Regions from separate parts of the Halomonas sp. H10-59 genome, predicted to be linked through region 3. Evidence: predicted binding sites of a transcription regulator. Region 3 holds the regulator's gene; each other region holds the start of a gene.
What was found. The regulator sigma-54, encoded in region 3, starts transcription at its own class of promoters, with help from an activator protein. The targets are predictions, from matches to a motif close to TGGCACNNNNNTTGCTNT.
Positions count from the first base shown of each region.

Region 1: a site for sigma-54 is predicted at 1,631-1,648, ahead of NFG57_RS05265 (ANTAR domain-containing protein). Genes of this name have one in related genera too.
Region 2: a site for sigma-54 is predicted at 4,468-4,485, ahead of NFG57_RS04305 (sugar phosphorylase). Genes of this name have one in related genera too.
Region 4: a site for sigma-54 is predicted at 4,520-4,537, ahead of NFG57_RS13020 (hydrogenase small subunit). Genes of this name have one in related genera too.

Region 1 is NZ_CP098828.1:1,156,740-1,163,944, reverse strand. It holds gene NFG57_RS05270 (nitrate reductase) at 1-982, opposite strand, end outside; gene NFG57_RS05265 (ANTAR domain-containing protein) at 1,732-2,331, shown strand; gene NFG57_RS05260 (CmpA/NrtA family ABC transporter substrate-binding protein) at 2,328-3,422, shown strand; gene NFG57_RS05255 (FAD-dependent oxidoreductase) at 3,723-5,036, shown strand; gene nirB (nitrite reductase large subunit NirB) at 5,036-7,205, shown strand, end outside.
Region 2 is NZ_CP098828.1:935,451-942,655, forward strand. It holds gene NFG57_RS04290 (HAD-IIB family hydrolase) at 1-242, shown strand, start outside; gene NFG57_RS04295 (glycosyl transferase) at 239-1,459, shown strand; gene dsbG (thiol:disulfide interchange protein DsbG) at 1,673-2,476, opposite strand; gene NFG57_RS04305 (sugar phosphorylase) at 2,635-4,392, opposite strand; gene nrdR (transcriptional regulator NrdR) at 4,586-5,071, shown strand; gene ribD (bifunctional diaminohydroxyphosphoribosylaminopyrimidine deaminase/5-amino-6-(5-phosphoribosylamino)uracil reductase RibD) at 5,068-6,261, shown strand; gene ribBA (bifunctional 3,4-dihydroxy-2-butanone-4-phosphate synthase/GTP cyclohydrolase II) at 6,442-7,205, shown strand, end outside.
Region 3 is NZ_CP098828.1:1,635,845-1,643,049, reverse strand. It holds gene NFG57_RS07335 (calcium/sodium antiporter) at 1-65, shown strand, start outside; gene NFG57_RS07330 (KpsF/GutQ family sugar-phosphate isomerase) at 96-1,094, shown strand; gene NFG57_RS07325 (HAD hydrolase family protein) at 1,127-1,693, shown strand; gene lptC (LPS export ABC transporter periplasmic protein LptC) at 1,690-2,265, shown strand; gene lptA (lipopolysaccharide transport periplasmic protein LptA) at 2,278-2,808, shown strand; gene lptB (LPS export ABC transporter ATP-binding protein) at 2,808-3,533, shown strand; gene NFG57_RS07305 (RNA polymerase factor sigma-54) at 3,806-5,218, shown strand; gene raiA (ribosome-associated translation inhibitor RaiA) at 5,378-5,686, shown strand; gene ptsN (PTS IIA-like nitrogen regulatory protein PtsN) at 5,692-6,177, shown strand; gene rapZ (RNase adapter RapZ) at 6,231-7,112, shown strand; gene NFG57_RS07285 (HPr family phosphocarrier protein) at 7,115-7,205, shown strand, end outside.
Region 4 is NZ_CP098828.1:2,979,418-2,986,622, reverse strand. It holds gene NFG57_RS13035 (carboxy terminal-processing peptidase) at 481-2,556, opposite strand; gene NFG57_RS13030 (M18 family aminopeptidase) at 2,730-4,061, shown strand; tRNA gene NFG57_RS13025 (tRNA-Met) at 4,221-4,297, opposite strand; gene NFG57_RS13020 (hydrogenase small subunit) at 4,693-5,787, shown strand; gene NFG57_RS13015 (nickel-dependent hydrogenase large subunit) at 5,787-7,205, shown strand, end outside.

The sequences.
Region 1 (7,205 bases), 480 kb from region 3:
CGGCCAGGTGGCAGTTGAGGATGGCCTGGCACTTGTCGGTGCCGCTGGTCGACTGGTTGACCCCCTGGGAGTAAAGCGTGACCACGTGCAGCTGGGTGGCAAACCAGTAGTAGAAGGTCTCGAGGCGCTCGGCGTCGAGATCGCAGGCCGCCGCCACCGCCTCGATGTCCGAGGCCTCGTCCAGGGCGGCGGCAATCGTCTCTTCGGCGCCGTCCACATGGCGCTTCAGATAGACCTCATCGAGCCGTTGGCGACGGGCCATCCAGGCCAGCAGGCCATTGAACAGCAAAGCGTCGCTGCCGGGGCGCAGCCCCAGGTACAGATCGGCGATCTCGCAGCTGTCGGTGACCCGAGGATCGATGACCACGACCCGCATCAGCGGATTGCGGGTCTTGGCCAGACGCAGCCGCTGATACAGCACCGGATGGTTCCAGGCCAGATTGGACCCCACCAGCACCACCAGTTCGGCCTCTTCCAGGTCCTCGTAGTTGCAGGGGACGGCGTCGGCGCCCAGGGTGCGCTTGTAGGCCGCCACCGCTGACGCCATGCACAGCCGCGAGTTGGTATCCAGGTGCGGTGTTCCGAGAAACCCCTTGAACAGCTTGTTGGCGACGTAGTAGTCCTCGGTCAATAGCTGCCCGGACAGGTAGCCGGCAATGGCATCTGGACCGCTGCCCTCGGCAATCGCTCCCATACGCTCGGCGACGGCGTCCAGCGCGCTGTCCCAGTCGGTCTCGCGACCGTCCACCCTGGGTCGCGTCAAGCGCCCCTGAACGCCCAGGGTCTCCGCCAGGGCCGAGCCCTTGACGCACAGGCGCCCGAAGTTGGCCGGGTGATCCCGATCGCCCTGGAGGGTGACCGACTCGCCATCGCGACGAAGCTCGACGCCGCAGCCGACCCCGCAGTAGGGACAGGTGGTACCTGTGGCCTCGCCGCCTGCACCGCTGTCGATCTCCGTGCTGTCGCTATCCGTCCGGGTCATCGCGCTCTCCTGTCGGCCATCTTGCTGCCTTGGCATATCGTCGGCATCTCATCGGCAGATCATCGCTCCGCTAGCGGCCGGGCCTTGATCGGTCGGGCCTTGCTCAGGCCCAAAAACGCACGACGCCCATCCCGTCGAGCGAGGCTCGAGGAGATGGGCGTCGTTGCCGGATGAAATCCCGCGCTGGATTTCGTGTGTGCTAGCGCCCGTTGCAGACGAGTTGTCGAACCGGCCCACCCGCCACCAGCGTCGGGACCCTTCCTGGCTCGGCCTAGTGATCTGGCTCGGCCTAGTGATCGGGCTCGACGTAGTCATCTGGCTCGGCTTAGTGATGCCCATGGCACCAACAACGGCACTAGCTTTGCCAGTAACCAAAGCAAACCCTGTGCCAGAACACCATAATCGCCCCCTGCAGTGTGGAATGCTGGTGCCAGCCAATTGAAGCCACGACGTTTTTTTCTGACGTTTGCCCAGGCGATGGTGGCGAGAAGACGTCTGACAGACCCCAGGCTCGCACCACAACGAACGATGGAGGCCACCGTTTACGCACCCTTTCGGTGCGCGAGCGCCTGCCCGGCATATCTGCGGGGGCACGGCGGCGGCTTTGCAGGGGGTTATCTCCCTGACAGAAAACGACAAGATCGAAAATGGAACGCCTTTTGCGCTGACAGGTGCAGAGGCACCCAAGGTGCACCCCTCATCATGTCGACTCGAGCTCTATCGAGCGACAGCATCATCGAGCCACGCCCATGCCCGAACACGACACCTTGAAGGTCCTGCTGGTCGACGACGAGATAGTGCGCGCCGCCATGGTCGAAGAGGCGCTTGCGCTGGACGGACACCAGGTGGTCTGCCGACTGTCAAGCCCGGCCAGCCTCAACGACATGGTGCAGCAGCATCAACCCGACGTGGTCATCATCGACATGGAATCGCCTGACCGGGACACCCTGGAGAGCATGGCGCTGCTGCAGCGGGAAAACCCTCGACCGGTGGTGTTCTTCGCCGACCAGCACGACCCCGAATCGCTCAAGGCGGCGGTGAAGGCCGGCGTCAGCGCCTATGTGGTGGACGGTCTGGCGGCCAACCGCGTCAAGGCGGTCATCGATGTCGCCATCGCCCGCTTCGAAGCCTTTCAGGGAATGCGCCGCGACCTCGACAAGGCACGCAACCAGCTCGCCGACCGCAAGCGCATCGAACAGGCCAAGGGCCTGTTGATGAAGCATCAGAGCTGCGATGAGGAACAGGCCTACCGCATGCTGCGCAAGCTGGCCATGGACCGCGGCCAGCGCATCGCACAGGTCGCCCAGAACGTCATCGACATCCTCAAGCCACTGGAGAAGGGATCATGAGTCCATCGCTGTCTTCTGACGCGGCCAGCACGTCCAGAACTGGCGCGCCGCATCCACCCGAGCTCGCCAGCCTGACCCTGGGATTCGTGCCGCTGCTGGATGCTGCGCTGTTGATCATCGCCCGGGAAGGAGGCTTCTTCGCCGCCCAGGGGGTCGAGGTCAGCCTGTCACGCGAGAACGCCTGGTCCACCCTGCGCGACAAGGTCGCCGCCGGCCTGCTTGACGGCGCCCAGATGCTGGCGCCGATGCCGCTGGCCATGAGCCTGGGGCTGTCCCGCGCGCCTTGTGACACCCTGGCCGCCGCGGTGCTGAGCCGCCAGGGCAATACGCTGGTGCTGTCTCGCCGCCTGGCCGAGGCGGTCGGCGCTTCGGTCCACAGCGGGGAGCCCGGCGCCTTCGGCGCGGCCAGCGAACTCGCCCGACGCTTCAAGGCCTCGCTGAAAGAAGGCACCCGGCCACGCCTGGCCATGGTCTACCCCTACTCCTGCCAGCACCTGTTGCTGCGTGACTGGCTGGCCCGCGGCGACATCAATGTCGACAGCGAGGTCGAACTGGTCGCGCTGCCGCCACCGCGCATGGTGGACGCCCTGCGCGAAGGCGAGATCGATGGCTTCTGCGTCGGCGAGCCCTGGGGCAGCCTGGCCCAGCATCGTCAGGTGGGTCGAGTGGTAGCCAGCGGTGCGGAACTGATGCCGGCGCATCCCGAGAAGGTGCTGGGGGTGACGGCCTCCTGGGCGCGGCGCTACCCGAATACCCTGTCCGCGCTGCTGCGCGCCCTCCAGGCCGCCGCCCTGTGGCTGGACAAGGCGCCTGAGGCCAGACGCCAGACCCTGGCCTGGCTGGCACTGCCCCCCTACCTCGATGAAGCCGTAGGCCATCTCGACGAGCTGCCGCTGGAAGCCGCCCCGGGCTACCCCTGCATCGGTGAGCGACTGCGCCCCCTGACGGCCGACTTCGAGGGGCTGATCCAGCGGTTGTCGCCGCTGCTCGAGGCTCGCGGGCGACAGCTCGACACCGCCACCCTGGAGGAGTGCTACAGCGCTGTGCATTACGACGCCGCCACGCACCAGTACGGTGCCGACACGCCCTGAACCCTGCCTGACCGGTGCTGACGCCCGCCACCAGGGCCTGCACCAACAGGCTGTTTTACCTGCACAAAACGTAAAACAGGCATGAAACTTGGATAGCCTGTAGCAAGTGCCGGCGAATGCCGGCGGCGGTCAACGGCGATCGCACCGACACTAGACAAAGACGTCTCTTCACCCTCCGACGCCGGAGGTGTGAGAGACGTCTTTGGCGTTTTTGGAGCCCATGCGATGCCTTATTCCACTGGTCCTTCTGACTCCAGGCCCCGTTCCTCTGGCCTGCCTGACTCAAGGTCCCGTTCCGAAATGACCCAGGCCGGCTCGTCTTCCCCGACGAGGTCTGATGACGCACGTCTTCCCCACCTGGTGATCGTCGGCAACGGCATGGCCGCGCATCGATTGATCGAGACCCTGGCGGCCCAGAGTGGTGCCCCACGACACATCACCGTGATCGGCGCCGAACCGCACGCGGCCTACAACCGCATTCTGCTGTCGAGCTGGCTGGCCGGCGATGTCGAGCAGGATGGATTGACGCTGACACCGCCGCATGACTCCGCCGTCACGGTCGATCAGCGCCTGGGCGCGCGGGTGGAACGGATCGATCGTACCCGGCGCCTGGTCGAGTGCGACGACGGCGAGGTGATCCCCTACGACCACCTGGTGCTGGCGCTGGGTTCGCGCAGCGCCATGCCACAGATCCCCGGCATCACGCTGACGGGCGTGTCGGGCTTTCGCGATCTGGACGATGCGGCGCGCCTGGCCGACGCAGCAAAGGCTGGCGGCGCGGCGGTGGTGGTCGGTGGTGGCCTGCTGGGCCTGGAGGCCGCCGCCGGCCTCGCCGCCAGAGGCATGCAGGTATGCGTGCTGCAACGCTCACCGCGCCTGATGAACCGGCAGCTGGACGCCACCGCCAGCACCATGCTGGCAAGCGAAATCGAAGGACGCGGCATCCATCTGAAGACCGGGGCGCGGCTGGCCGAGATCGTCGGCGATGAGCACGGCAAGGTGATCGGCGTACGCCTGGAAGACGACGAGCGCCTGCTGCCGGCGAACTGCGTGGTGATCGCCGCCGGCATCACCCCCAACGCCGAGCTGGGCAGGGATGCGGGGCTCGATTGCGATCGCGCCATCGTCGTCGACGACACCCTGGCCACCTCGGACCCCGACATTTCTGCCCTCGGCGAATGCTGCCAGTTCGAGGACACCACCTACGGTCTGGTGGAGCCGATCTGGCATCAGGTCGAGGTACTGGCCCGTCGCCTGTGCGGCGAGCCCTCGGCGCCTTACCACGAACGCGCCTGCGCCACCAAGCTCAAGGTTTCCGGCGTCTCGCTGTACGCCTTCGGCCCCACCGAGGCCGAGGACGGACATGAGGTCCTCAGCTACCGCGACCAGGGCGAATACCGCCGACTTCTGCTGCGCGACGGCCGACTCGAGGGCGCCGTGCTCTACGGCGATACCCGCATGGGCCCCTGGTTATTCCGGCTCGCCGAGCAAGGCCTGCGACTGGACCGAGTGCGTCACTCGCTGCTGCTGGGCCAGGCCGATACCGAGGCTCTGCTGGCGGACGACGCCACCACCGACACCGACCCATCGACCACCGAACAGGATGCCGCCTGATGTCCAGCACAAAGCACAATCTCGCCGCACACAATGCTCCCGACAGCAACGCCGCGGATACCCGCCCCACCCTGGTCGTGGTAGGCAACGGCATGGTCGGTCACCACCTGGTCGAGCAGCTGGTCGAACGTGATCAGCACCGCCGCTACCGCATCGTGGTGTTCGGCGAGGAACGTCATCTGGCCTACGACCGAGTGCACCTGTCGGAGTACTTCAGTGGCCGCGACGCCCAGTCCCTGGCGCTGTCCACCGCCGACTACTACGCCGAGCACGGCATCGAGCTCAAGTTGCACCAGGCTGTCACCGCCATCGATCGCGATGCACGGCGCGTTCACACCGACGCTGGCTACCTCGACTTCGACCGTCTGGTGCTGGCCACCGGATCCTTCCCCTTCGTCCCGCCGATTCCCGGCAATGATCGCGAGGGCTGCCTGGTCTACCGCACCCTGGACGATCTCGACGCCATTCGCGCCGCCGCCACCACCGCCAATACCGGCGTGGTGGTGGGGGGCGGACTGCTCGGACTGGAGGCCGCCAACGCCCTGCGCGGCCTCGACCTGGACACCGCGGTGGTCGAATTTGCCCCGCGTCTGATGCCGATGCAGGTGGACGAGCAAGGCGGTGAACTGCTCAAGGAAAAGATCGAGGGCCTGGGCGTCCAGGTGCTGACCGAAAGAGCGACCCGCGAGATCGTCCCCGGTGAAGCCAGCCGTCTGCGCATGGTATTTCAGGACGACAAGGTGCTGGAGACCGATCTGATCGTGTTCTCCGCCGGCATACGCCCCCGGGACGAGCTGGCCCGCGAGTGCGGGCTCGAGATCGGCGAACGTGGCGGCGTGGTCATCGATGACCACTGCCTGACCAGCGATCCCGCCATCCTCGCGGTGGGCGAGGTCGCGCTGTATAACAACAGCATCTTCGGCCTGGTCGCCCCCGGTTACCAGATGGCCAAGGCCGCGGCCGACACCCTGTGCGGTGGCGATTCGACCTTCACCGGGGCCGACATGAGCACCAAGCTCAAGCTGATGGGGGTCGACGTGGGGGCCATCGGCGACGCCCACGCCAACCGACATCCCGGCGCCAAGCAGTACCGATACTTCGACCAGATCCAGCAGGTCTATCGCAAGCTGGTGGTTTCCGGTGACGGCAAGCGCCTGCTCGGCGCCATGCTGGTGGGCGACAACTCCGCCTACGACAGCCTGATGCAGTACTACGCCAATGGCCTGGATCTGCCGGCGGACCCCGCCTCGTTGATCGTACCCTCCAGCGAACCGGCGCCGGCGCTGGGCCCGGACGCCCTGCCGGACAGTGCCACCATCTGCTCGTGCCACAACGTCACCAAGGGCGCCATCAGCGCCGCCATCGACGCCGGCTGCGAGGACCTCGGCGCGGTCAAGGGGACGACCAAGGCCAGTACCGGCTGCGGCGGCTGTGCGGCGCTGCTCAAGAACGTCTTCGACCATGAACTGGCGGCCCGCGGCATGGAGGTCGACACCTCCCTGTGCGAGCACTTTGCCCACACCCGCCAGCAGCTCTTCGATATCGTCCGGGTCGAGGGCATCAAGACCTTCAGCGAGTTGATGACCCGACACGGCACCATTCTGGACGACGGGGCGCCGAGTCTCGGCTGTGACATCTGCAAGCCGGCGGTGGCCTCGATCCTGGCCTCCTGCTTCAACGAGCCGATCACCGACGCGGCGCATATCCCGCTGCAGGATACCAATGACACCTTCATGGCCAACATGCAGAAGAACGGCACCTTTTCCGTGGTGCCGCGTATCGCCGGCGGTGAGATCACCCCGGACAAGCTGATCGTGCTGGGCCAGGTGGGCAAGAAGTACGGCCTCTACACCAAGATCACCGGTGGCCAGCGCATCGACCTGTTCGGCGCGCGCCTGGAAGACCTGCCGGCCATCTGGGAGGAGCTAATCGAGGCTGGCTTCGAGACCGGGCACGCCTACGGCAAGTCGCTGCGCACGGTGAAATCCTGCGTCGGCAGCAGCTGGTGCCGCTACGGCGTCCAGGACAGCGTCGGCATGGCGCTGCGACTGGAGCATCGCTACAAGGGGCTGCGCTCGCCGCACAAGCTCAAGTTTGCGGTGTCCGGCTGCACCCGCGAGTGCGCCGAGGCCCAGAGCAAGGACATCGGCGTCATCGCCACCGAGCATG
Region 2 (7,205 bases), 700 kb from region 3:
TCGAGGCCACCGATGCGGCGGTGGTGATTCGTGCCCGCCATGGCCTCGACGTGTCCCCGTGCCAGCCGCGCTTGTATCGCAGCGAGGCGCTGGGCCCCAGGGGCTGGGCCGAGGGGGTTGCGCACTTCTGGGGAGAGCAGGACGCGGCGGAGCCTGCCAGCAGCGCTGAGGCCGGCAGCGTAGATGCCGGCGGCGCCGACGACAAGGATCATCACAAGCTGGGCGAGGAGGGTGAGGCATGAGCGATTTCCACCAGAACGGCATCATCACCGACTTTCACAACCTGACCCGGCGCAAGGTCGAAGACCTGGAGGCGGATCTGGAGCGCTTCGGCCGCCAGCGCCCGCTCGGGCTGATCCTGCCGTCATTGTACTCGGAGCTGGAAGGACCGGCGCTGGACGCCATCGTCGAGTCCCTGGCCCAGGCGAGCTATCTGTCGGAGATCGTGATCGGCCTCGATCGTGCCGACCGGGACCAGTTTCTGCGGGCACGCGAGTTCTTTTCGCGCCTGCCCCAGCACCATCGCATCCTGTGGAATGACGGCCCGCGCCTGAGCGAGCTGGACGCGCAGCTGGCCGAGGAAGGCCTGGCGCCACAGCAGCCGGGCAAGGGCCGCAATGTGTGGTTCTGTGCGGGCTATGTGCAGGCATCCGGGCGCACCGCCGCGGTGGGGCTGCATGACTGCGATATCCTGACCTACGACCGCGGCCTGCTGGCACGGCTGATGTATCCGGTGGCCCACCCACGCTTCAACTACGCCTTCTGCAAGGGCTACTACCCGCGTATCGCCGAGGGCAAGCTCAACGGCCGGGTCTCCCGGCTGATGGTGACCCCGCTGCTGCGGGCGCTAAAGATCATGCACGGGCCCTTGCCTTACCTGGACTACCTGGACAGCTATCGCTACCCGCTGTCGGGGGAGTTCTCGATGCGTACCGAGGTGCTGGACAACATCCGTATCCCCGCCGACTGGGGGCTGGAGATCGGGGTGCTGTCCGAGGTCCACCGCGACCACTCCACCAATCGGCTGTGTCAGGTGGATATCGCCGACGTCTACGACCACAAGCATCAACCGGTGTCCGCCGATGACGCGGCCACCGGGCTCAACCGCATGAGCCTGGATATTGCCAAGGCGCTCTATCGCAAGCTGGCCACCCAGGGTGTGGGTTTCTCGTCGGAAGGCTTTCGTACCCTCAAGGCCACCTACTATCGCCTGGCCCTCGACCTGATCGAGGCCTACGACCACGACGCCACCATGAACGGGCTGAGCCTGGACCGTCATGCCGAGGAGCAGGCGGTGGAGCTGTTTGCCGCCAATCTGATCGAGGCCGGCAACGCCTTTCTCGACAACCCCAGGGAGAAGCCCTTTATCCCCAGCTGGAACCGTGTGCGGGCGGCCTTGCCGGACCTGCCCGAACAACTTTACAGCGCGGTGGAGGCCGATAACGCCGGGGACGTCTAAGGCTTTAACGAAAAGTGCCTGCGCTCGGTAATACGGCGTTAAAAATCGGTTCAAAATGCTCATTTACACCACGTAAACTGCGCTTTCTCACCGATTTTTGCCTTGTCTAACCATCGCTCGTCGACTTTTCGTTTAAAGCCTAAATCGCGCTGGCACCAGGCCCCACCCGGGTCCTTATGCCAGCGCCTAATGCCAGCGCCTTGATAAACCCTGTCAGTCGGGCTCCGGCCCCATGATGGTATGGAACAGTTCTTCGCTGGGCAGGCCTTGGCTCATCTCGAGCTTGCCATCGTTGCGATAGACGATGCCCGGGGTCGCCACCATGCCGAAGCTGCGAAACAGTTCATGGTTGCTCTGCAGGCGCTGCTCCAGGTCTCGGGGCAGTTGGCGCATGGGCTCAATCGGGTCGCCGCTCTCATGGGCGCGGAGGGCGGCCTGAGGGTCATCGGCGGCCAGCATCGTGACCGCCTGGCGCGGACTTTCGGGGTCGAGGATACCGACCATCACGTGGCGTAGCTGGACCTGGCCGCTTTCGACGAAGGGCCGGCTTTGCTGCCACAGGCGGGTGCAGTAGGGGCAGTTGGGATCGGTGAACACATAGACGATGCGCTCGGCGTCGGGATCGCCGTCGGCGATCCAGGCGCTGTCCTCAAGGCTCTGCCAGGTGGTCTCGTCCTGGGGCCCGCGTACCAGGCGCTCCAGCGGCGCCTCCGACAGATTGTTGGCGTCGGCATCGATCAGATTGCCGACGATGGCGTGCTCGCCATCCTTGGTGACGAAGATGGTCATCGGCTGTCCGCGATGGCTGGCGGCGAAGCCGCTGAGCCCACCCGGCGCGTCGAATTCACCGTGCACCTCAAGACCTTCCTCTTCCAGCGCCTCGATGGGGGCGGGGTGGTCCTCGGCCTCGACGCTGGACAGTTGCATCAGGCCGAAGGCCACCGCCGCCAGGGTCATGAAGGAACGCTGATGGCGGGGCAGGTCGGGGAGGCGGGGCAGTCGGGGGCGGCGGGGCATGTCGTTACTCTCCGGCATCTTGTAGGACGAATCCCGCGACAAGCGAGAATCACTCGCACTAGGACAGCAGCAAACGCCATCGGTTCGACCGCTGACGTCGCCGGGCAGTGAAAGCGCCAGGGCCGCGCTGTTGTGTGATACACCGAGCGCGCGGTGGCTTATCTGTCGGTGCGCACCAGCCACAGTGAACGATAGGGGGCCAGGGTGTCGACGGGCCGCCAGGCGCCTCCTTCCAGCAGGTCCTGCCAGCCGGACTGGTCGAGGCCGTCCAGTACCAGTGGCTGAGGCCGATCGGTGACGTTGTGAATGGCCAACAGTCGACGGCCATCGTCCAGGGGGCCGCGCTGGATCGCCAGCAGCTCCGGTGGTGTGGGGATGACCGTCTGGGCCGCATCGGGGTGGAAGCAGGGTTCCCTGCGACGGATCTCGAGGCGTCGGGTGAGGGCGAAGAACACCTCGCGGGTCGGCGTGTGACGGCTGTCCAGCAGAGGTTCCAGCTCCTGGCGGTCCCAGCGCTTGCGATTGATCGAACGCAGGCGCCCGCTGCGTTCGACCCCGTCGTGGTCGTTCTGGGTGGCGGTCAGGCAGTGCAGGTAGACGCCGGGGATACCCTTCAGCACCAGCATCAGGTGCTGGCTCAACAGGAAGCGCTCGACCTGCCACGGGTCGGGGCCGCGCCGGGTGCCGCTCATGGCGTCGAACCAGGTGATATTGAGCTCGTAGGGGCTGTCGCTGCCGTCGGCCTGCCGGCGCATGCTGACGAAGCCACCGAAGCGCTGCATCAAGGCGACCAGGGCGTCGATCTCGTGGCCTTCCAGCCAGCCTTCCAGCGGGCGCACGCCAATGCCATCGTGGCTGGCGGTGAAGTTCAGATAGCTGCAGCCGGCGGGGAGCTCGGGCAGGCTGTCGAGCCAGCGTGCCAGGGTGCCGGCCTCGCCACTGGTCAAGGTGTGCAGCAACAGAGGTGGCAGCGGGAACTGATAGACCAGGTGGGCCTCGTCGGGCGGCGTGTCCTGTCGCTCCAGGCCGAAGTAGCTGATGTTCTCGGCGTGGGGCACGTTGGTTTCGGTGATGATCAGGGTGCCGGGGGCGACGTGGTCGACCACCGCCCGCAACAGCCGCACCACCGCGTGGGTCTCGGGAAGATGGATACAGCGGGTGCCGGGGCGTTTCCACAGGAAGGCGACGGCGTCCAGCCGGACGATGCGGGCGCCCTGCTGCAGGTAGAACAGCAGGATGCCGACGAATTCGATCAACACGTCGGGGTTGGCGAAGTTGAGGTCGATCTGGTCCTCGGAGAAGGTCGCCCACAGGTGGCGAACGCCACGGCGGGTGCTGACGGGGACCAGCAGCGGTGAGCTGCGCGGACGCACCACCTCGCTGAGATCGGTATCGGGGTCCATCTCGATGAAGTAGTCGCGCCCGGGCAGGTTGCCGCCGAGATAGTCGGCGAACCACAGCGATTCCCGCGAGACATGGTTGAGCACCAGGTCCACCATCAGATCATGGTGACTGGCCAGGCGCCGGATATCGCGCCAGTCGCCCAGTTTCGGGTCGACCTCGCGATAGTGGATCACCGAGAAGCCGTCGTCGCTGCTCCAGGGGAAGAAGGGCAGCACATGGACACCGCTGAAGACGGTCTTCAGGCGCTTGCTCAGGAACTCATCGAGTACCGCCAGGGGGGGCTTGTCGGCATCCAGCAGCGAGTCGCCATAGACGATCAGCCACTGGTCCTGCTCGCTCCACAGCGTCTGGCGTGCACCATGACGGTGCCTCAACCCGGCCCCCTGCGCTTCGTTCAGGCGCAGCAGACGGCGCAGGACCTCTTCGCTGCGTGCACCATAGAGAGGCGCGAGCAGCTCTGCGGCACGCTGGCGAAAGTCGTCGGGTTCCAGGGGGGAGAGGTGGCTTGCCATGGTGTCCTCCGCAGGCGTGGGGGCGCCTTGCCCCGTGAGCGCTCGCCATTTCATTGACGGCTAGAAAGAAAGTATCAAGCACAGGGCGTGCCAACTCAGCTGAAATCGCGGATGACCTGGGCCATTGCGCTGGGCGGGGCAGGCCTCAGCCGTTACACTATGGCGACATATTTTTCCTGCCGGACTGTCCGCTATGCATTGCCCCTTCTGTGGCGCCCAAGAGACCCGAGTGACTGACTCCCGGCTGGTCGCCGAAGGTGATCAGGTGCGCCGACGGCGGCAGTGTGCTGGCTGCGGTGAGCGCTTCACCACCTACGAGACCGCTGAACTTATCATGCCACGGATCATCAAGGCCGATGGCTCGCGGGAGGTGTTCGACGAGATCAAGCTGCGGGCCGGCATGCTGCGGGCGCTGGAAAAACGCCCGGTCAGCGCCGAGTCGATCGAGGCGGCGGTGGAACGTATCCGCCAGAACCTGCGCGCACGGGGCGAGCGCGAGGTCCAGGCGCGGGTGGTCGGTGAAGAGGTGATGAATGCCTTGAAGCGCCTCGATCAGGTGGCCTATATCCGCTTTGCCTCAGTCTATCGACGGTTTCAGGATATCGACGAATTTCGTGCCGAGATCGACCGCCTGGCCCAGGAGCCGAGTTTCTCGCCCGACACCGGGGAGAGCACATGAATCCGACGGACATCACGGCAGGCCAGGATGAAGCCTGGATGGCCAGGGCATTGAAGCTGGCCGAACGCGGTCGCTACACCACCATGCCCAATCCGAGGGTCGGCTGCGTACTGGTCAAGCACGGCAAGCATCTGGCCGACGGCTACCATCAGCGCGCCGGGGAGCCCCACGCCGAGGTCCATGCACTCGAGGCTGCCGGTGAGCACGCCCGAGGCGCGACCGCTTACGTGACGCTGGAACCCTGCTCCCACCAGGGGCGCACAGGGCCTTGCTGCGATGCCTTGATCAGGGCCGGTGTCGCCAGGGTAGTGGTAGCCATGCAGGATCCCAACCCTCAGGTGGCGGGGCGGGGTATCGCACGCCTGCGTGACGCCGGGGTCGAGGTAAGGCTGGGTTGCCTCGAGGCGGACGCCCAGGTATTGAACGCCGGCTTCGTGTCGCGCATGACCCGGGGGCGTCCACGGGTCAGCCTCAAGCTCGCCATGAGCCTCGACGGCCGTACCGCCATGGCCTCCGGCGAGTCCCAGTGGATCACCGGTGCCGAGGCTCGGCGTGACGTCCAGCGGCTGCGGGCTCAGAGCTGCGCCATCCTCACCGGGGTGGATTCGATCATCTTCGACAACTCGCGGCTGACGGTGCGTGCCGATCAGCTCGGGCTCGATGACGCCGAAGTCATCGCCCGACGCCAGCCGCTTAGGGTCGTGGTGGACTCGCGCCTGCGCATGCCGCTGGCCGCGGCCTGCCTGAGCGAGCCAGGGGAGACGCTGGTGGTCTGCGTCGAGGGCAGCGAATCCGCTCGCAGAGACGCGCTGATGCGCTCCGGCGCGCGGGTGCTGGAGATGCCTGCAGGCGACGACGGCCGCGTCGATCTTGGCGCGCTGCTCAAGTGGCTCGGTGACGAGGGCGGCTGCAACGAGCTGTTGGTGGAGACCGGCGCGACCCTGGCAGGTGCCTTGATGGATGCCTGTCTGGTGGACGAGTTGCGTCTTTACATGGCGCCGACCCTGCTCGGCTCCGACGCGCGCGGGCTGATGGCGTTGTCGGGCATCGAACGCATGGCCGAGCAGCGGCCTCTGGAAATTCTCGATATCCGTGCCCTCGGCAAGGACTGGCGTATTCTGGCGCGCCCGGCGCTGGCCGCCTGCGCCGAGCACCGACCCGACGAAAGTCACCGGGGCCCGGGATCGTAGTAGCGGGGCTTCATATAAGCGGCGCCCGACGCGGAGTCGCAGTGGCCGATCTTGATATAAGCGGCGCCCGACGCCCTGTCTGGTCTTTGTCTTTGACTGGCGCCCGACGCCGCGCCACGGTACCCTGACGCGGTTTCTGGCCGCCGTCGCGAGTGGCCATTTTAGATCCAGGGAGCATACATGTCGCAGTCTTCCAGCGGGGGCCTGGCCCCTATTGCCGAACTCGTCGAGGATATCCGCCAGGGCCGTATGGTGATCCTGATGGACGACGAGGATCGGGAAAACGAAGGTGACATCATCATGGCCGCCGAGAAGGTCGAGGCCTGGCACATCAACTTCATGGCGGTTCACGCCCGTGGTCTGATCTGCATGCCGATGACCCGGGAGCGCTGCGAACAGCTCAAGCTGCCGCTGATGGTGCAGGACAATGGCTCCGGTTTCGGTACCAAGTTCACCCTGTCCATCGAGGCCGCCGAAGGCGTCAGCACCGGCATCTCCGCTGCTGACCGCGCACGCACGGTGCAGGCCGCCAGCGCGCGCAATGCCAAGGCAGAAGACATCGTCCAGCCCGGCCACATCTTTCCGCTGATGGCCGAGCCCGGCGGCGTGCTCAGGCGCGCCGGCCACACCGAGGCGGCCTGCGATCTGGCCGCCCTGGCCGGTTGTGATCCCAGCGGTGTGATCTGCGAGATCATGAACGACGATGGCAGCATGGCCCGACGTCCTGAGCTCGAGCGCTTCGCCGAGACCCACGGGATCAAGATGGGCACCATCGCCGACCTGATCCACTACCGGATCCACAACGAGCAGACGGTAGAAGAGGTCGAGCGACTGCCGGTGACCACCGCCTACGGTGAGTTGACCGCCCACGTCTTTCTCGACCGCACCCACAAGGTGCACCACCTGGCGCTGGTGAAGGGCTCGCCGAGTCCGGACAGCGTGAC
Region 3 (7,205 bases):
TGGCCTGCACCTATGCGCTTTATCTGACCTGGCTCGGCCTTTCGGTCGCGGCAGGCCCCTTGTGACAACGGCAGTAAACGGCAACAATCATGGCCATGAGCAAACACCCCTCCTCGGCGCAGACGCCGACCCTGAGCGTCCGCGATATCGCACGACGCACCCTGGAGCTGGAACGTGACGCCATCGACGCCCTGATCGGGCGTCTCGACGGCGACTTCGACCGTGCCTGCCAACTGCTGCTGGCCTGCCGCGGCCGGGTGGTCGTCACCGGCATGGGCAAGTCGGGACATGTCGGCGGCAAGATCGCCGCCACCCTGGCCAGCACCGGCACGCCGGCCTTCTTTGTCCATCCCGGCGAAGCCAGTCATGGTGACCTGGGCATGATCACGCCCGGCGACGTCGTCCTGGCACTGTCCAACTCCGGCGAAACCGCCGAGGTCACTGCCCTGCTGCCGCTGCTCAAGCGCATGGGCATTCCACTGATCAGCATGACCGGCCGAGCACAGTCGACCCTGGCCCGCCACGCCGAAGCCCATCTATACGCAGGGGTCGAGCGCGAGGCCTGCCCACTGGACCTGGCCCCGACCTCTTCGACCACCGCAGCGCTGGCGCTGGGCGACGCCCTGGCGGTAGCGCTGCTCGAGACCCGCGGCTTCACCGCCGAGGATTTCGCCCTGTCCCACCCGGGCGGCAGCCTGGGCAAGCGACTGCTGTTGACCGTGGCCGACCTGATGCATACCGGCGACCGGTTGCCCTCGGTACCGTCGGGCTCGCCGCTGCGCGATGCCCTGCTCGAGATCACCCGTCAGGGACTCGGCTTTACCTGCGTGGTGTCCCCCGACGGCACCCTGGCCGGGGTCTATACCGACGGCGACCTGCGCCGTACCCTGGATCGCCATCAGGACTTCAGCTCGCTTACCGTGGATGACGTGATGACCACCCCCGGGCGACGCATCGGCCCCGCCACCCTGGCGGCGGAAGCGGTCAAGCTGATGGAGGAAGGCCGGATCACCGCCCTGGCGGTGGTCGATGACGAGCAGCGCCCAGTCGGTGCACTGCATATGCACGACCTGCTGGCCGCCGGTGTCATCTGAGCCTCATTTATCCCTTTACAAGGAACGCCGTCATGTCTCACGAGCTTCTCGCCTCCCTCGCGCCGGAACTGGTGGAGCGCCTGCGCCACATCAAGCTGCTGGCGCTGGACGTGGACGGCGTACTGACCGATGGTCGACTGTACTTCCACGCCGACGGCTCCGAGTTGAAGGCGTTCAACACCCTGGATGGCCACGGCCTCAAGCTGGCCAAGCGCGCCGGCATCCAGGTGGCCCTGATCACCGGGCGCAGCTCCCCCATGGTCACCCAGAGAGCCAGAGCACTCGGCATCGAGCACGTACAGCAAGGGGTCGAGCGCAAGCTGCCCGCCCTTGAATCGCTGTGCGATTCGCTGGGCCTGACCCTCGACCAGGTCGCCTACTGCGGCGATGACCTGCCGGATCTGCCCTGCATCCATCGCAGTGCGGTCGGCATCACCGTGCCAGGCGCCCCCTGCTACCTTCGTCAGCACGCCGACTGGGTCACCCAGGTTGCCGGCGGACATGGCGCGGTGCGCGAGATCACCGACACCCTGCTGATGGCCCAGGGCCGCCTCGACGATATCATCGACAGCTACCTGAGCAACGGACCGCTGACATGAAACTGAGCGCACTGCGTCCGGGCTTTCGCTTCTGGCTGGTTATCCTGCTGCTGGTACTCGGTGGCGGCCTGACGTTGCTCGACCCCCGCGAGAGCAACGTCCCCGACCTGGTACCCAATGACAAGGCCGGCGAGCCCGACTACTACCTGGTGGATGCCCGCCTGACCCGCTTCGATGCCCAGGGCACCCCCCATCAGCGCATCGATACGCCACGCCTTGTGCACACACCGCTCGACGACGTCACCCGGGTGGACCAGCCGGACCTTGCGCTGATCGACGACAGCGGCCGAGAGTGGATCGCCGACGCCGACAACGGTGAACTGGGTCCGGACGGCAACCCCCTGACCCTGTCGGGCGACGCCCATCTCGAGGCCCCCGCGGAGCGTTGGCAGCTTGATACAGAGGTATTGGTCTACGACAGCGACAGTGGCCATGTCTGGAGCGAAACGCCAGCCGTCCTACGCCAACCCCCTCAACAGATGCAAGGGGAGCGCTTCGACGCCTGGATCCATGACAATACCGCTCGCCTGACCGACAATGTCACCGGTCATCATCCGCCAGAGCCTCAATAAGGAGCCCCTTCCATGATGCGTCCATGTCCCGCCCTCCTGCTTGCCCTGGCCCTTGGCCTGGCCGCCGGCGCCACCGGCAGCAGTGTCCTGGCGCTGGAAAGTGATCGCAGCGCACCGATTCAGGTGGAGGCCGACCAGCTGGATCTCGATGATCGCGCCGGTACCGCGGTCTATACCGGCGACGTGCGCATTGTGCAAGGCAGCATGATCCTCACCGGCGAACGCGTCGAGATCCAGCGCAACGACCAGGGACAACTGTCACTGGCGACCGCGACCGGCTCACGTGCCTACCTCGAGCAGAAGCCATCCCCGGAAGAACCGGTGGTCAAGGGCTGGGGCCGCAAGGTGATCTACCACGTGGCCGAACGCCGCATGGAGCTGATCGACCAGGCTGAGCTGCACAAGGCCAATGACACCTTCGACGGTGCCTATCTGGAGTACTTCCTCGATCGCCGCGTGGTCCAGGCCCGCTCCAGCGCCCAGGGCGTCCAGGGCGAGCAGCGCATTCGCATGACCCTCGAGCCGGAAAGCCAAGGAAACTGATGAAGACTCTCCACGCTCGCCATCTGGCCAAGAGCTACAAGAAGCGTCGCGTCGTCCAGGACATCAGCCTGTCGATCGAGCAGGGCAGCATCGTCGGTCTGCTGGGCCCCAACGGGGCCGGCAAGACCACCTCCTTCTACATGATCGTCGGCCTGGTCAGAGCCGACGCCGGCAGCATCAGCATCGATGATCGGGACCTGAGCCGCGCGGCCATGCACCAGCGCGCGCTGGCCGGTATCGGCTACCTGCCTCAGGAGGCTTCGATCTTTCGCAAGCTGTCGGTGGCCGACAACATCATGGCGATCCTCGAGACCCGCAAGGACCTCGACCGCGAGGGCCGAGAAGCACGTCTCGAGCAACTCCTCGAGGATTTCCACGTCAGCCATATTCGCGACAACGCCGGCATGAGCCTGTCCGGCGGGGAGCGGCGCCGGGTCGAGATCGCTCGCGCCCTGGCCACCGAGCCGGCCTTTATCCTCCTCGATGAACCCTTCGCCGGGGTCGACCCGATCTCGGTGGGCGAGATCAAGTCCATCATTCGTCAACTCAAGGCCCGCGATATCGGCGTCCTGATCACCGATCACAACGTGCGCGAGACCCTCGATATCTGCGATCGTGCCTACATCGTCGGCGACGGCCAGATCATCGCCGAGGGCAGCGCCGAGTCCATCCTCGCCAACCAGCGCGTCAAGGAGGTCTACCTGGGCGAGAACTTCCGCCTCTAGGCCGCAGGGCCGCCCGACAGCCGCAGTCGCATCAAGCGGCCGCAACACTTGCCAGCATCAGCATCCAACCGCCGGCCCCGAAAGGGTCGGCCTCACCTTGCACACAGGGGCCCCCCCTCGAAAGAACCACCTCCCCCCCTACCAAGTTGTTCCACATCGACCTTTTCACTCCCTCCCACAGGTCAAAAAACACCAACTTGGCAAGATGCTTGCATGTCTGATGACTCGTCGTTAGGGTAAAGCCTTTCGACAACACTGGTGGATCCCGACCCATGGCCCTCAAGGCGTCACTGCAGCTGCGCATCGGTACCCAGCTGACCATGACCCCGCAACTGCAACAGGCGATCGGCCTGCTGCAGCTTTCGACCCTGGACCTGCGCCAGGAGGTCCAGCAGGCGCTGGAGGCCAACCCCATGCTCGAACTCGAGGACGAGTTCGGCGAACAGCAGACCAGGGAAGCCGTGGAAGATGACTGGGCGGATCAGATTCCCTCGGAACTCAGTGTGGACAGCGACTGGTCCGACACCTACCAGGACCTGGGCACCACCCCCGCCGGCAGTGGCGAGGCGCCGGATTTCGAGCGCCAGGCAAGCTCCCAGTCACTGCACAGCCACCTGAGCTGGCAACTGGCGATGCTCGACGTCAGCGACCAGGAACGCCTGATCGCCGAGAGCCTGCTCGACGCGGTCAACGCCGACGGCTATCTCGAGCAGACACTGGATGACATCGCCCAGGGGCTCGAGCAAGACGGTCGTCGCCCCCCTCCCCTCGCCGAGGTGGAGGCGGTGCTGGTTCGGCTGCAACAGTTCGAACCGACCGGAGTGTTCGCCCGCGACCTGCGCGAATGTCTGATGCTGCAACTGGATAGCCTGCCTCGCGATACCGTCCTGCTGCCCCAGGCCGGACGACTGGTAAGACAGTTTCTCGAGGCGCTTGCCAGCGGCGACCGACGTCTGCTGAAGCGCCGACTAGGACTCGATGACGACCAACTCGACAGCGTCATCGAGCTGATCCGAAGCCTCGACCCACGTCCCGGCAGCCAATTCGGTGACAGCGATAACGACTACGTCATTCCCGACCTGGTGGTACGCCACACCGAAGAGGGCTGGCGCGTTGAACTCAATCCGGATGCAATGCCCCGACTGCGCATCCAGCCCGACTACGCTGCGCTGATTCGGCGCGCGGACAAGAGCCAGGACAACCAGTTCCTCAAGGACCACCTGCAGGAGGCGCGCTGGCTGATCAAGAGTCTGTCCAGCCGCAACGACACCTTGCTGAAGGTCGGCCGGGAAATCATGGTGCGTCAGATCGACTTCCTCGAGCAGGGAGAAGCGGCCATGAAACCGTTGGTGCTGGCCGATATCGCAGACAAGGTGGAGATGCACGAGTCCACCATCTCCCGCGTGACCACCCAGAAGTTCGTGCACACGCCTCGCGGCGTGTTCGAGTTGAAGTATTTTTTCTCGAGCCAGGTCGGCCAGGATGGCGACGCCCATTCCAGTACCGCCATCCGCGCCATGATCAAATCGTTGATTCAAAAGGAACCTGCCCGCAAACCTCTGTCGGACAGCAAACTGGTGGAATTGCTGGCGGAAGACGGCGTCAATGTCGCCAGACGCACCGTGGCAAAGTACCGGGAAGCCATGAATATTCCGTCTTCCAGCGAGCGCAAGCGCCTGCGCTGAGGCCTTGCGCTGCGGCGTCGCTAGCCTAGTTATCGGGAAAGCGCAAGCACTTGAAATTTCGCATGACATCTGCGTCTTTCTGCGTAGCGTCGAGGGGGTTTGCAGGATCGGAAAAAGGGTTACAATCAAGCCACCACCCGAAAGAGCAAGGAGCCTGTCATGCAAGTCAACATCACCGGCCACCACGTCGAATTGACCGATCCCCTGCGTGACTACGTACAAGAGAAGCTCACCCGTGTGGAGCGCCACTACGACAACATCACCAACGTCCAGGTGACCCTCTCGGTGGAAAAGGAACGCCAGCTGGCCGCCTGCACTCTTCACGCCGCCGGTGCCGACCTGCATGCCGAAGCGCAGGACGGCGACATGTATGCTGCTATCGACGCCCTTGCCGACAAGCTGGACCGCCAGCTGGTCAAGCACAAGGAAAAATCCCAAGCCCGCGCCCAAGGCGCCGGAATTCGCTGACTCTCATGACATTGGAAGCCATTCTCCCTCCCGAGCGCACATTGTTCGATGTCCCGGGAGGCAGCAAGAAGAGGGTGCTGGAGTTTTTCAGCACCTTCATTGCGCAGAACACCCCGAGCCTGGACAGCCAGGAGGTCTTCAGTCGGCTGATCGGACGTGAGCGCCTGGGCAGTACCGGCATCGGCAATGGCGTCGCCATTCCGCATGCCCGCAACCCCCACTGCAAGGCGCCCATCTCCGGCTTCCTCAAACTCGCGGAACCTGTCGACTTCGATGCCATCGATGGTGAGCCCGTCGATCTGGTGTTCGTGCTGCTGGTACCGGAAGAGGCCGACGACGCCCATCTCGCCCTGCTCGGCCAGGTCGCCGGCGTCATGAACGACGCCGACACACGTCACCGTCTGCGCCACGCCAGCTCCCAGCGCGAGCTTCACGAGCGCCTGCAGGAAGCCATCCGCCAACAGGCGCCGGGGGACGACACTCCCTCCTGATCGCGGCCTTGCCTAGGCCATCAGCAATGGACGCCTGCCCAAGGAGACAGGACATGCAGCTCGTGATCATCAGTGGTCGCTCCGGCTCGGGAAAGTCCGTGGCCCTTCAGGCCCTGGAGGACCTGGGGTTCTACGCCATCGACAACCTTCCCGCGACCTTGCTGGGCGCCCTGGTGGACGAGCTGGAAAACGGTCATTCCCGCCGTATCGCCGTCAGCGTCGACGCCCGCAACCTGCCTGAGGCGCTGGAACGCTTCCCCGCCCAGCTGGCGTCCCTCAAGCAGAGTCCGATCGACTGCCAGGTGGTCTACCTGACCAGTGATGCGCGAATTCTGCTCGAGCGCTATTCCCACACGCGGCGCCGTCACCCCCTGACCCGTGATAGCGACATGACCCTGGCGGAAGCCATCGAGTCCGAGCAGAAGGCCCTTTCGGGTATTCGAGACCTGGCCGATCTGGTCATCGACAGCTCTCGCCTGTCGGTGCACGAACTGCGTTCGCGCATCGCCGAACAGGTCGCCGACCACCGCAGCGGCCAGTTGAGCCTGACCGTGGAGTCCTTCGGCTTCAAGCGTGGCGTGCCGCCGGATGCAGACATCGTGTTCGATGCCCGCTGTCTGCCCAACCCCTACTGGGAACCATCGCTGCGTGATGCCAATGGCTGCGATCCCAGCGTCATCGACTTCCTCGAACGCTATCAGGACGTCGCCGACATGAAGCGCGACATCCTCGGCTGGGTGCGCACCTGGCTACCGCGCTATCAGCAAAGCCAGCGCAGCTACCTCACCGTGGCGGTGGGCTGCACCGGAGGACAGCATCGTTCGGTCTACCTGGCCGAGGGAATCGCCTCGGCCCTGGCCGACCAGCATCCCCGCGTCCGTCTACGCCACCGCGAACTCGGCCAGCAACGCCGACTGGACAGCGGAGGACTCTAGGCGTGGCCCGACGCACCCTGACCCTGACCAATCGTCGCGGCCTGCATGCACGCGCCGCGACTCGCCTGGTTACCTGCTGCCAACCCTTTGACG
Region 4 (7,205 bases), 1.3 Mb from region 3:
CCCCCTGTTCTCGGTAACCCCATCAATATGCGTAGCCGCATAGGCATTGGCAACGTCTGTAGTGAGGTTGGCTTGGAGAAGGGGGCACTTCAGTTGCGCTCAGTAAGTGCATCTGCCCATTCTCTTGATTGTGCTCTGACGAACAAGGCGGGACGAAGGTGAGAATCCTACTCTGGTGTGTTGCGGTGCTGTTGCTCGTGTTGATGCTGCTGAGCGGTGCGGGGTTCTTGCATGGCTCGCTGGAGCTGTTTCCGACCGAGGAGCAGCAGCGTCAGGTGCGTTGGGTCTATGGGGCGGCCTTTGTGGCCTTCGCCACGCTCGAACTCCTGGTCGCGGTATGGCTTTGGAGGGAGAGAAGAGTGAGAAGGGCTGTTCGCCGCTAGTTGGCGATGGTTGGTTTCAGATCACGTCCATAAAAAAGCCGGGGCTCGATGCCCCGGCTTTTTCGTTTAGCTTGCGGCTACTCGTTTCTGTCGCTGCTTAGCCTTTTACCGCGTACTGCCAGCTCGGGCCGAGTTCGGCGAAGTCGAGCAGGATTTCCGCTGACTCCTCGACCTCGGCGCGGTCGACGGGCTGTTCCTCTTCGGTTTCTTCGTCGGCGAGGTCGGTGTCGTCGCCGCTTTCGCGGGCGTCGCCCCATTCCTCGAGGATGTCGAGGCCGAGGGCTTCGCGGCGCTCGTTTTCGAGTGCCAGCATTTCGGCGTCCTGGGCGTCGGCTTCACGCTGACGCTGCTCGCGATTCAGGCTGACGCTGGTGTGCTGCTCGCGCAGGCGGCTCGCTAGCTCTGCCCGCTGTTCCAGGTAGTGGAAGTTGGGGTGCTCGTCGGCACGCTGCTGGTGGCGGACGCGCAGGTCCTTCAGGTACTGGCGCGGGGTGCCGTAGCTGCGGTACTGGACGTCGCGCACGGTGTCCCAGGGCAGGGCGTTGTCCAGCGCGCTCTCGCCGATGATCTCGGGGTCGAGCAGGCTCGGGTACATGATGTCCGGCTTCACGCCGCGGTTCTGGGTGCTCTCGCCAGAGATGCGGTAGAACTTGGCGCGGGTCAGCTTGATCTGGCCGTAGCTCAGGTCGTTGAGGGTCTGCACCGTGCCCTTGCCGAAGGTGTTGGAGCCGACGATCAGGCCGCGACCGTAGTCCTGGATGGCACCGGCGAAGATCTCGGAGGCCGAGGCGGACAGGCGGTTGACCAGCACCACCAGCGGGCCGTCATACAGGGTGCCGCTGTCGGTGTCGCCGTACAGGCTGATGCGGCCACGGGCGTCACGTACCTGCACGGTGGGGCCACGGTCGATGAACAGGCCGATCATCGAGTTGGCTTCCTGCAGCGCGCCGCCGCCGTTGTTGCGCAGGTCCAGCACGATGCCCTCGACGCCTTCGGCCTTGAGCTTCTCGACCTCGGCGGCAACGTCACGGGTGGTGGAGCGGTAGTTTTCCTCGCCGGCCTGCCAGGCGTCGAAGTCGACGTAGAAGGCGGGCACCTCGATCACGCCGACCTTGTGCACGCCGTCTTCGCGCTGGATCTCGATGACCTCGCTGCTGGCCGCCTGATCCTCGAGCTTGACGGTGTCACGGGTGATGTCGACCACGGTGGAGCGGGTCATGTCCACCGCCTCGCCGGGCACCACCTCGAGGCGTACCTCGGAGCCCTTGGCTCCGCGAATCAGCTCGACCACGTCGTCCAAGCGCATGCCGACCACGTTGACGATGTCTTCGCCTTCCTGGCCGACGCCGATGATGCGGTCGGCGGGCTTGAGTGCGCCGTCCTTCTCGGCCGGGCCTCCGGGCACCAGGCTCGCGACCTTGACGTACTCGCCGTCGGCCTGGAGCAGGGCACCGATGCCCTCGAGCGAGAGACGCATCTGGATGTCGAAGGACTCGCCCTGGCGCGGCGACAGGTATTCGGTGTGGGGGTCCACGGTACCGGTGGCAGCGGCCATGATCAGCCCGAACACGTCCTCGGCGTTGGTCTGCTCGAGGCGATGCTTCTGGGTCTCGTAGCGCTCGCGCAGGGTGTCGATGACCTCGTCGTCCTCCTGGCCGCTGATCGACAGCGTCAGGGCGGCGTTGGCCAGGCGCTTGCGCCACAAGTCGTCAAGGCTTGCCTGGGAGGCGGCCCAGGAGGCATCTTCGCGGTCGAGTTCGAGGCGGTCTTCACCGTCGAAGTTCATGTCGAGGTGGTCGATCTCGTCGAGCATCCACGTAAGGCGCGTTTCGGCACGTTCGTGGTAGCGCTCGTAGAGGTCGTAGGCCCGCTCCAGAGAGCCATCCAGCAATGCCTCGTCCATGCCGGTACGCAGATCGGCGAACTCATCCACGTCGGACTGCACGAAGTAGGCTCGCTGGCCGTCCAGCACATCCAGCAGGCGCTGGAAGGCGCGGTTGGACCATTGGTCGTCCAGGCTTACGTCCGCGTAGTGGCCGTAGCGTAGTGATTCGGCCACCTCCATGGCCGCCTGACGCTGGTCGTCGCCGGGCGTGGGAGTAGCCAGCGCCGTGGGGGCCGCGATCAGCAGGGACAACGCCAGGGCGCGACCCGCAGACTCAATCAGGCTCATCAATGAAGCACTCCAGGATTCGTGTACACTCGTCGGTCTGACACCGACTCGGTCGGCGGGTCCCTTGGACCGGATTCGCATTGTAGCAGCTTGATGTCAATCCTTGACCCTCGCCGTTGTGCGACATTCAGGGTCAATCCTTGAACCACACTATCATGCAACAGAGGACGCCCATGTCACAGGAGTGCTTGCCAAAGGATGATGCCGGATGCGCCAAAAGGCTCAGTCGGCTGCTTGAGTTTCTTCACCGTTCCCCCAGCCCTTGGCACGCTACCGCGAACATGGCTCAGCGGCTCGAGGACGCCGGCTACCGTCGCCTGTTGGAGACCGATAGCTGGGATTTGGTTCCCGGTGACCGCTTCTACGTGACCCGCAACGATTCTTCGATTATCGCCGTCAACCTGCCGAAGGGCCAGCCGGTGACCAGTCTGCGCATGGTCGGCGCCCATACCGACAGCCCCAATCTCAGGCTGAAGACCCACGCCGGCCAGACGTCGGCGGGCTGGCTGCAGCTCGGCGTGCAGGTCTACGGCGGGGCTCTGCTCGCGCCCTGGTTCGACCGGGACCTGGGCCTGGCCGGGCGTCTGCATGTCCGTCATGCCGATGGGCGGGTCGAGGGCGTGCTGCTCAACGTCGCCGAGGCCATCGCCATCATCCCGAGCCTGGCCATCCACCTGGATCGTGAAGCCAACGACGGCAAGGCGATGAATGCCCAGACCCAGATGGCGCCGGTGGTGCTGCAGGGCGGCAAGGACGACGACCTCGATCGCCTGCTGCTGGCCTGGCTGGAGCAGGAGCACGGCCTGACCGGCGTCAAGGTGCTGGACTTCGAGCTGGGCTTTTATGACCTGCAGCCGCCGTCGCTGGTGGGAGTAGGCAAGGAATTGATCGCCAGCGCCCGCCTGGACAACCTTTTGTCCTGCTTTACTGGCCTGGAGGCGATGCTCGACGCCGACGGCGAACAGGGCATGGTGCTGGTCGCCAATGACCACGAAGAGGTGGGCAGCGCCAGCGCCTGTGGCGCCCAGGGTCCGTTCCTCGCCGACGTGCTCAAGCGCGTAAATGGCCAGGTGGGCGAGGGCACCGAGGAAGGCTATATTCGCCTGATCCAGTCGTCGCGGATGATCTCCTGCGACAACGCCCACGCGCTTCATCCGAACTTCAAGGACAAGCACGACGCCCAGCACGGCCCGAGCCTCAACGCTGGCCCGGTGATCAAGACCAACGCCAACCAGCGCTACGCCACCAACAGTGCCACGGCGGCGATGTTCCGTGATCTGTGCGAGCAAGCTGAGGTGCCGGTGCAGACTTTTATCACCCGGGCGGACATGGGTTGCGGCAGCACCATCGGCCCCATCACCGCAACGGAGTTGGGGGTGCCGACCCTGGACGTGGGGGTGCCCCAGTGGGCGATGCACTCGGTCCGCGAGACCGCTGGCAGCCAGGATGTGGAACACCTGACCCGCGCACTGACGGCCTTCTTCAACTCGGCCGAACTGGTGTAGGTCCAGCGCTCGCAGCGCTTGCCGCAAGACTGAAACGACGACAGAGCGCCTGGCGGGTAACCGCCAGGCGCTCTGTCGTTTGCGTCGGTGTAGAATCGTCGCATTGGAAGGCACAACAAAAAGGCCCGTCGATCGGTGATCGACGGGCCTTTCGGTATCTGGTGGCTACGCCCTGACTCGAACAGGGGACCCCATCATTATGAGTGATGTGCTCTAACCAACTGAGCTACGTAGCCTTTGGATGGCGCCGCATTCTACGGATTGCCAGCTTATTGTCAAGCACTTGGCGCCGTGTAGGCCACGGCGGCGACAGCGCAGCGCGCTGGAAAGCCGGCTACCACCAGTGTGCCGTGTAGCGCGAGCTCTGTGCCGGCGTGACGGAGGCCGCTGGAAAGGGCGCTACCGCCATGTGGTGGTCAAGCGCGCCAAGTGTTTGAAAAGACGTACTCCCCGCAATCTGGCACGGGCCTTGCCCCGTATATAAGGGAAACAACAACAGGCGATCTGGATGGCCTGGCGCAAAGGCCTCGAGTCGGCTTCTGGCCTTGGCCGTATCGAGGGCAGGCCGCCTCCAGATCAGGGGATCACGCCGGTGGCGAGATCCAGGACCACGACAGGGGAGTCGTTGCCGATGGAGCCCATCGAAACCTTCTACGACGTGATGCGGCGACAGGGCGTCACGCGTCGCTCATTTCTGAAGTTCTGTTCACTGACCGCGGCGGCGCTGGGACTGGGGCCTGCCTACACCGCCAAGATCGCCCACGCCATGGAGACCAAGCCGCGCACGCCGGTGATCTGGGTCCACGGGCTCGAGTGCACCTGCTGCTCGGAGTCGTTCATTCGTTCGGCCCATCCGCTGGTCAAGGACGTGGTGCTGTCGATGATCTCGCTGGACTACGATGACACCCTGATGGCGGCGGCGGGGCATCAGGCCGAGGCCGCCCTGGCCGACACCATAGAGCGCTACAAGGGCAACTACATCCTGGCGGTGGAGGGCAATCCCCCGCTCAACGAGGACGGCATGTTCTGCATCGTCGGTGGGCGGCCCTTCGTCGACCAGCTGCGCGAGACCGCAGAACACGCCAAGGCGGTGATCTCCTGGGGCTCCTGCGCGAGCCACGGCTGTGTCCAGGCCGCGCGCCCCAACCCCACCCGGGCGACCCCTGTGCACAAGGTCATCACCGACAAGCCGATCATCAAGGTGCCGGGCTGTCCGCCGATCGCCGAGGTCATGACCGGGGTCATCACCTATATGCTGACCTTCGACCGGCTGCCGGAGCTCGACCGTACCGGTCGACCCAAGATGTTCTATTCCCAGCGCATCCACGACAAGTGCTACCGGCGGCCGCACTTCGACGCCGGCCAGTTCGTCGAGTCCTTCGATGACGAGGGCGCCCGTCGCGGCTACTGCCTGTACAAGGTGGGCTGCAAGGGTCCGACCACCTACAACGCCTGTTCGACCATCCGCTGGAACGAGGGCGTGAGCTTCCCGATCCAGGCCGGCCACGGCTGTATCGGCTGCTCCGAAGACGGCTTCTGGGACAAGGGGTCCTGGTACGCCCGGCTGCAGGACGTGCACCAGTTCGGCATCGAGGCCAACGCTGACCAGATCGGCGGCGTTGTTGCCACCGGGGTGGGCGGTGCGGTGGCGGTCCACGCCGCCGTCAGCGCCTTGAAACGGGCGCAGGTCAAGCGCCAGTCGTCAGCCAACAGGGAGCAAGCCTGATGACCCAGATCAACACCCCTAACGGGTTCAACCTGGACAGAAGCGGGCGGCGTATCGTCGTCGACCCGGTGACCCGCATCGAGGGCCATATGCGCTGCGAGGTCAACGTGGATGACAACAACATCATCCGCAATGCGGTGTCCACCGGCACCATGTGGCGCGGGCTCGAGGTCATTCTCAAGGGCCGTGATCCGCGCGACGCCTGGGCCTTTGTCGAGCGTATCTGCGGCGTCTGCACGGGCTGTCATGCGCTGGCCTCGGTACGCGCGGTGGAGGACGCACTGGACATCCGCATCCCGCGCAACGCCCACCTGATCCGCGAGATGATGGCCAAGGTCCTGCAGTGGCACGACCACGTGGTGCACTTCTACCACCTGCACGCGCTGGACTGGGTCAACCCGGTCAATGCGCTGAGGGCCGACCCGCGGGCGACGTCGCAACTGCAGCAGTTGACCGGCCCCAACCATCCGCTGTCGTCGCCGGGCTATTTTCGCGACGTCCAGAATCGCCTGAAGACCTTTATCGAGTCCGGCCAGCTCGGGCTTTTCAAGAACGGCTACTGGGACAATCCCGCCTATCGGCTGTCGCCAGAGGCGGACCTGATGGCGACGGCGCACTATCTTGAAGCGCTGGACATGCAAAAGGAGATCGTCAAGATCCACACCGTGTTCGGCGGCAAGAATCCCCACCCCAACTACATGGTCGGCGGGGTGCCCTGTGCCATCAACATCGACGGCGACCTGGCGGCGGGCGCGCCGCTCAACATGGAGCGGCTGAATTTTGTGCGCGCGCGCATCGAAGAAGCCTTCGCCTTCTCTAAAAACGTCTATATCCCCGATGTCATCGCCATCGCCAGCTTCTACAAGGACTGGCTGTACGGTGGGGGGCTGTCCGCCACCAACGTGATGGACTACGGCGACTACTCCAAGGTCAACTACGACAAGTCCACCGACCAGCTCAAGGGCGGCGCCATCCTCGGCGGCAACTGGAACGAGATCCACGAGGTGGACCCCACCGACCCGGAGCAGATCCAGGAGTTCGTGGCCCACTCCTGGTACCGCTACGCCGACGAGTCCCGTGGCCTGCACCCCTGGGACGGCGAGACCGAGCACCACTACGAGCTGGGCCAGGGCACCGTCGGCACGCGCACCCGGATCGAGGAGATCGACGAGGCCGCCAAGTACTCGTGGATCAAGTCGCCACGCTGGCGTGGCCACGCCATGGAGGTGGGGCCGCTGTCGCGCTACATCCTCAACTACGCCCAGGGCAATGACTTCGTGATCGACCAGGTTGACTCGTCGCTTGCCGCCCTCAACCAGCTTGCCGGCACCCGCCTGACGCCGAAGCAGGCGCTGCCGACCACCATCGGCCGAACCCTGGCCCGCGCCCTGGAAGCCCACTACTGCGCGTCCATGATG